Regions from separate parts of the Kitasatospora sp. NPDC098652 genome, predicted to be linked through region 2. Evidence: riboswitches for the same ligand, from Rfam matches in the RefSeq annotation. Region 2 holds a riboswitch; the other holds the start of a gene.
What was found. A riboswitch is a leader RNA that binds a small molecule or an ion and turns the genes downstream of it on or off. The one in region 2 is predicted to bind cobalamin.

Region 1 (3,392 bases), on a different contig from region 2:
GACGCCGGTGTCCCCGGCGTGATCGTGGGCGTCTGGAAGCCCGGACAGCCGCGCTACGTACGGGCCTTCGGCGTCGCGGACACGAGCGACTGCGCCCCGATGCGAACCGACCTCAACATGCGGATCGGCAGCGAGACCAAGACCTTCACCGTCACCGCGCTGCTCCAGCTCGTCGACCGCGGCGAGGTCGGCCTGGACGACCCGATCTCCGGGTACGTCGACGGGGTGCCCGACGGAGAGCACATCACGCTGCGTCAGCTCGCGGACATGCGCAGCGGCCTGTTCGCCTACAGCAAGGACGCGGGTTTCCAGCACCTGCTGACGACCGAGCCGCATCGCCAGTGGTCGCCGAACGAGCTGCTCGACATCGCTTTCGAGCATCCCAACCAGTTCCCGCCCGGCACGCAGTTCGACTACTCCAACACCAACACCGTGCTGCTCGGCCTGGTCGTCGAGAAGGTCACCCACCGCCCCTTGCGGGACGTGATCCGGGACCTGATCACGCGGCCGAGCGGTCTGGACCACACCTTCCTGCCGGTGGCGGCGGAGTTCCCGCTGCCGCACGCCCACGGCTACACCGACATGACGCCGGACGGCACGGTGGCGGACGCCACGGACTTCAACCCGAGCTGGGGCTGGGCAGCCGGCGCGATGATCTCGGACCTCGACGACATGCGCTCCTGGGCGGAGAACGTCGCGACCGGCGGCCTACTGTCCCCGAAGACCCAGGCGGAGCGCCTCGACGCGCAGCCCACCGGCGCGCCGGGCGACGCCTACGGGCTGGGCATCGACATCAACCACGGGTGGATCGGCCACGCGGGCTCCCTGCCCGGCTACCAGAGCCTGACGGTCTACCTGCCCGCCCAGAAGGCGACGATGGTGATCCTGCTCAACACGGACATCCCCTCGAACGGCGAGAACCCCAGCACCCTGCTCGGCCGGGCCATCACCCGGGTGGTCAGCCCCGACAACGTCTACGGTGACGCCTCCGACCAGGCCTGACACGCGACCCGGGGGGACGCGGGGGAGGTCACGACAGCAGGGCGCGCCGCAGGCCTCGCGCCTCGGGCCCCGGGCCTCTGGACTTACTAGGACGTCCGACTATATGGTCGATGGCAGGTCCGCGGTGTCAGGGAAGCCGGTGTGAGTCCGGCACGGTCCCGCCACTGTGACCGGGGAGTTCGTCCTCGTGGATGACGGCCACTGGCAGCCAGCCGGGAAGGCCTGGGGGCGGGCGTGGATCCGGGAGTCAGGATACCGGCCGCGGGTGGTCCGTGTTTTCCACGAGGATGGAGACGACACGCATGACTCCGGGCTGCCCTTCCCGTTCCGCTGCCCCTTGCCCTGCCGTGCTGACCGTCGGGGCACACCTGCTCCCCCGACGCTGACGTCAATCGCCGGACCGCCGTAGGCGCGCACGACCGTGCGCCCGGACGGTGGCGGCGGTCTCTCCATTCCTCCTCTCCCCATCCACGATGAGAGAAGGAACCGATGGTCCGTGAACTGACCCATTTCGTCGGCGGCAAGCGCGTCGCCGGGACGTCCGGCCGGTTCGGCGACGTGTACGACCCCAACACCGGCCGGGTGCAGGCCCGGGTGCCGCTGGCCGACCGGGCCGAGGTCGAGGCGGTGATCGCCGACGCCGCGCAGGCCCAGCCCGAGTGGGCCGCCTGGAACCCGCAGCGGCGGGCGCGGGTGCTGCTGCGCTTCCTGCACCTGGTCGAGCAGGAGAAGGAGGACCTGGCCCGGCTGCTCTCCGCCGAGCACGGCAAGACCGTGGCCGACGCCCACGGCGACATCCAGCGCGGCCTGGAGGTGGTGGAGTTCGCCGCCGGGATCCCGCACCTGTTGAAGGGCGAGTTCAGCGACAACGCCGGCACCGGCATCGACGTCTACTCGATGCGCCAGCCACTCGGCGTGGTCGCGGGCATCACGCCGTTCAACTTCCCGGCGATGATCCCGCTCTGGAAGGCCGCGCCCGCGCTGGCCTGCGGCAACGCCTTCGTCCTCAAGCCCTCCGAGCGCGACCCCTCGGTGCCGCTGCGCCTGGCCGAGCTCTTCCTCGAAGCGGGGCTTCCCCCGGGCGTGCTCAACGTCGTCAACGGCGACAAGGAGGCCGTGGGCACGCTGCTGGAGGACCCCCGGGTCGAGGCGCTCGGCTTCGTCGGCTCGACCCCGATCGCCCAGTACGTCTACGCGACCGCGGCAGCGCACGGCAAGCGCGCCCAGTGCTTCGGCGGTGCGAAGAACCACATGATCGTGATGCCGGATGCCGATCTCGACCAGGCCGCCGACGCCCTCGTCGGCGCCGGCTACGGCTCGGCCGGCGAACGCTGCATGGCGATCTCGGTCGCCGTCCCGGTCGGGGAGGAGACCGCGGACGCGCTGGTGGCGAAGCTGGTCGAGCGGATCGCCGCCTTGAAGGTCGGCCGCTCGGACGACCCGGCGGCCGACTTCGGTCCGCTGGTCGGCCGCGACGCCCTGGCGCGGGTCCGCGGCTACCTGGATCTCGGAGTCCGGGAGGGAGCCGAACTCGTCGTGGATGGAAGGGACTTCCGCCTTCCCGGCCACGAGGACGGCTACTTCCTCGGCGCCTCGCTGTTCGACCGGGTCACCCCCGGCATGCGGATCTACCGGGAGGAGATCTTCGGCCCGGTCCTGACCGTGGTCCGCGCCGCTGACTACGAGGAGGCGCTGCGGCTGCCGAGCGAGCACGAGTTCGGCAACGGCGTGGCCATCTACACCCGGGACGGCGACACCGCCCGGGACTTCGCCCGCCGGGTGAACACCGGCATGGTCGGGGTCAACGTGCCGATCCCGGTGCCGATCGCGTACCACACCTTCGGCGGCTGGAAGCGCTCCGGCTTCGGCGACCTCAACCAGCACGGCCCGGACTCGATCCGCTTCTACACCCGCACCCGCACCGTCACCTCGCGCTGGCCCTCCGGGGTCAAGGAGGGTGCGAGCTTCACCATGCCGACGATGGGATGAGTACGGTGCACGCAAGTGACCTGACGGCCGACCAGCGCGCCATCGCGGAGGCGACCCGGGCCTTCGCCGACGAGCACCTCGCCCCGCACGCGGTGGCATGGGACCGGGACGAGCACTTCCCGGTCGACGTGCTGCGCAAGGCGGCGGACGTGGGCCTGGCCGGTGTGTACGTGCGCGAGGACGTCGGCGGATCGGAACTCTCCCGACTGGACGGGGTGGTCGCCTTCGAGGCGCTCGCGACCGGCTGCCCGTCGATCGCCGCCTACCTGTCCATCCACAACATGGTCGGCTGGATGGTGGACCGCTACGGGACCGAGGCGCAGCGTGCCCGCTGGCTGCCGGCGCTCTGCACGGCCGAGCAGTTGGGCAGTTACTGCCTCACCGAGCCCGGCGCCGGCTCC
Region 2 (3,392 bases):
GAACTCGAACTCGGCGGGGTGCTCCTGGGTCAGCGCGGCCACCCGGCGGGCGGTGTCGCGGGCGGTGAGCGCGTGCAGGTCGTCGCCGGCCAGCCGGACGGTCCCACCGGCCGGGCGCAGCACCCGGTAGACGCAGCGCAGCAGGGTCGACTTGCCGCTGCCGTTCGGGCCGATCAGCCCGACCACCTGCCCGGCGGCGGCCGCCAGGCTCACCTCGTGGACCAGCCGGGCGCCGGCCAGTTCCACCGAGACGCCGTCGACGCGCAGGTCCTCGGCGCCGGTCGAAGGGGTCGGGCCCGTCTTCGCCGTCATCGCCGGCCTCCGAAGGCCTGGCCGCGGCGGCGCATCATCAGCAGGAAGGCGGGCACCCCGAGCACCGCGGTGAACACTCCGACGGGCAGTTCGGCGGGCGCCAGCAGGGTGCGGGAGGCGATGTCCACCCAGACCAGCAGCAGCGCGCCGGCGAGCGGCGCGATCACCAGCACCCGGCGGTGCCCGGCGCCGACCAGCATCCGGGCCAGGTGCGGCATCAGCAGTCCGACGAAGCCGATCGCCCCGCTGACGGCGACCACGGTGCCGGTGACGGCGGCGGTGACCACGAACAGTTCCCGGCGCAGCCGGTCCGGGTCGACGCCGAGCGAGGCGGAGGTCTCGTCGCCCATCGCGAGCGCGTCCAACCGCCCGGCGGCGCAGGCCAGGTAGGCCAGTCCGGCCAGTACGGTGCCGGCCGCGATCGGCACCGAGCCCCAGGTGGCGCCGCCGAGGCTGCCGAGCAGCCACATCATGGCGTCCCGGGCGGCCTCGGCGTGGTCGGCGGAGAAGACCATCAGGGTGGTCACGGCGGAGAAGCCGTAGGAGAGCGCGGTGCCGGTGAGCACCAGCCGCAGCGGGGTGAGCCCGTACGCGGTGCGGGCGGCGAGGTAGACCAGCGCCATGGCGAGCAGCGCGGAGCCGAACGCGGAGACCGAGATCGCCCACACCCCGAGCGAGGCGAAGGCGCCGAGCAGCAGGACGGCGTTGGCGCCGACGGCGGCGCCGGAGGAGATGCCGAGCACGAAGGGGTCGGCGAGGGCGTTGCGCACCAGGGCCTGGACGGCGACCCCGGTGGCGGCCAGCCCGCCGCCGACCACGGCGGCCAGCAGGGTGCGCGGCAGCCGGAGCTCCCAGACGATCGCGTACGCCGCCGCGTCGTTCGCGTCCAGCCGTCCGCCGGTCAGCCCGGCGCCCAACAGCCGCAGGACGCCCGGGAGTTCGATCCCGGAGGCGCCGAGCGCGACTCCGCAGACCAGCGAGAGCAGCAGGGCGGCGGCGAGGCCGAGGGCGAGCGGGAGGGTCGGTATTCGGCGAACGGGGTCACTCACGTGCGGGCGCGCCTTGCCTCGGGCCGCGGGTGTGCCGGGGCGGGCGCCGGTCGGGGGCGGGCCCGGGCGCCTTCCCCTCGCAGTCCACGGCGAGTTGTCGGGAGTTCAGCGGCCGGGGGCGATCGGGCTGGCCCGGCCCCGGGACCGCGGGCCGTGCTCACCGTTGCGGGTCAGCGCCGGATTCGCACCGGACTTCCCCCTCGGACGCCCTGGCAGCATAACAGCCACTCAGGGCAGGCAACCCTTACCGGGATCCGTTCCCGGGGTGGCAGGCCTGGGAGACCCGGACCGGCCCGGGAAACGCACGACCGCCCCCGTCCGACGGTGCGGACGGGGGCGGCCGGGTGGCGACGCGTCAGGCTCAGGCCTGCTTGGTCTCCCAGAAGATCTTGTCGACCTCGGCGATCAGGTCCAGCAGGGCCTGGCCGGTGGCCGGGTCGGTGGACGCCTTGGCGGCCGAGGCGGCCTTCAGGGTGTCGTTGATCAGCTGGTGCAGCTGCGGGTACTTCTCGAAGTGCGGGGCCTTGAAGTAGTCGCTCCACAGCACCGAGATGTGGTGCTTGACGGCCTCGGCGCGCTGCTCCTTGATGATGATGGCGCGGGCGCGGAAGTGCGGGTCCTCGTTGGCCTGGTACTTCTCCTGGGTGGCCTTGACCGACTCGGCCTCCAGCTTGGCCTGGGCCGGGTCGTAGACACCGCACGGCAGGTCGCAGTGGGCGTGAGCAGTGGCACGCGGTGCAAACAGACGAGAGAACATGGGAGTCCTTCCTTAGATCGTCTTCCCGCGCCCGAGATTACCCTTCCGGCCTCCGGGTTTCGCGGCCGGGCGGTGGGCCTAGGGCAAAAGACGGACCCGGAACCGGGGTAATCCGGACATCGAACGGACCTGTGACCGGGGTCGTCCGGACATCGAACGGATGACGGTCCGTACGGCAGACTGGGGGCGGTCGGTCCCCCGGAGGAGGAGCCATGACGCGGAGCACGGAGCCGCAGGGCGGCGGGCCGGGCGGCGCGGTGCCGTTCGGGCTGGTGGACGTCTCGGGCCCGTCGATGGTCCCGACCCTGCGCGAGGGCGACCAGCTGCTGGTCCGCTACGGCGCGCCGATCCGGCCCGGTGCGGTGGTGCTGTTCCGGCACCCGTTCCAGCAGGACCTGCTGGTGGTGAAGCGGGCCGCCGAGCGCCGTCCGAAGGGCTGGTGGCTGCTGTCCGACAACCGTCCGGTGGACAGCGACAGCCGCAGCTACGGCCCGGTCCCGGACGAGCTGGTGCTCGGCCGGGTGCTGCTGCGGCTGCGGCCGAGCCCGGCCTGGCTGGCGCCGGGCCGGGGACTGGAGCGGCTGCTGCTCGGCCCCCGGCTGGCCCGGGTGCCGGGCCTGGCCCGCCGGTTCGGGGTCTTCGTCGACGAGCCCTGAGGCCGCCGCTACGTCCCGGCGGTGTGCGCCGCCTCGGCCTCCTGGCGCTTGCGGGCCCGGTACGCGGCGACGTTGGCGCGGGTCGCGCAGCGGTCGGAGCAGTAGCGGCGGGAGCGGTTGGTCGAGGTGTCCAGGTAGGCGTTGCGGCACGGCGCGGCCTGGCAGATGCCGAGCCGGTCGGCGCCCAGCTCGGTGAGGTGCACGGCCAGGCCCATGCAGGCGACGGCGCTGAAGTGCGCCGTGGCGGTGGGCGAGTTGTCGGCCAGGTGCAGGTGCCAGCGCGGCCGGCCGGCGTCGTCCAGGTAGTCGTGCCCGGAGACCAGCGGGCTGACGGGGTACTCCATCAGCAGGCTGTTCAGCAGGTCGACGGACCGGATCTCGTCCCCCTCGGCGGCGGCCTCGAACACCCCGCGCAGCCTGGTCCGCACCGCCCGCAGCCGGGGCACGTCGGACTCGTCGGCCAGCGCGGCGGCGCGGGAGGAGTCGGAGAACAGGGCGCGTACGGCGTCCACCGAGGTCAGCGTGTCGGTGCCGCGCTCGGGTTCCTCGGTGTTCACCAGCCGAACGGCGAGATCGGCGTACGAGGCGAGCTCCACGGCGGTCCTTCCAGTGGTTGCG

Region 1: another riboswitch for cobalamin. It lies ahead of ACIQWA_RS39380 (CoA-acylating methylmalonate-semialdehyde dehydrogenase); the one in region 2 lies ahead of ACIQWA_RS12175 (FecCD family ABC transporter permease).

What each region holds. Positions count from the first base shown of each region.
Region 1 is NZ_JBIWAQ010000040.1:22,052-25,443, forward strand. Features, by position in the region: gene ACIQWA_RS39375 (serine hydrolase domain-containing protein) at 1-1,002, shown strand, start outside; cobalamin riboswitch at 1,090-1,281, shown strand; gene ACIQWA_RS39380 (CoA-acylating methylmalonate-semialdehyde dehydrogenase) at 1,492-2,991, shown strand; gene ACIQWA_RS39385 (acyl-CoA dehydrogenase family protein) at 2,988-3,392, shown strand, end outside.
Region 2 is NZ_JBIWAQ010000004.1:320,269-323,660, reverse strand. Features, by position in the region: gene ACIQWA_RS12180 (ABC transporter ATP-binding protein) at 1-312, opposite strand, end outside; gene ACIQWA_RS12175 (FecCD family ABC transporter permease) at 309-1,361, opposite strand; cobalamin riboswitch at 1,457-1,602, opposite strand; gene sodN (superoxide dismutase, Ni) at 1,723-2,118, opposite strand; gene sodX (nickel-type superoxide dismutase maturation protease) at 2,331-2,774, shown strand; gene ACIQWA_RS12160 (CGNR zinc finger domain-containing protein) at 2,783-3,370, opposite strand.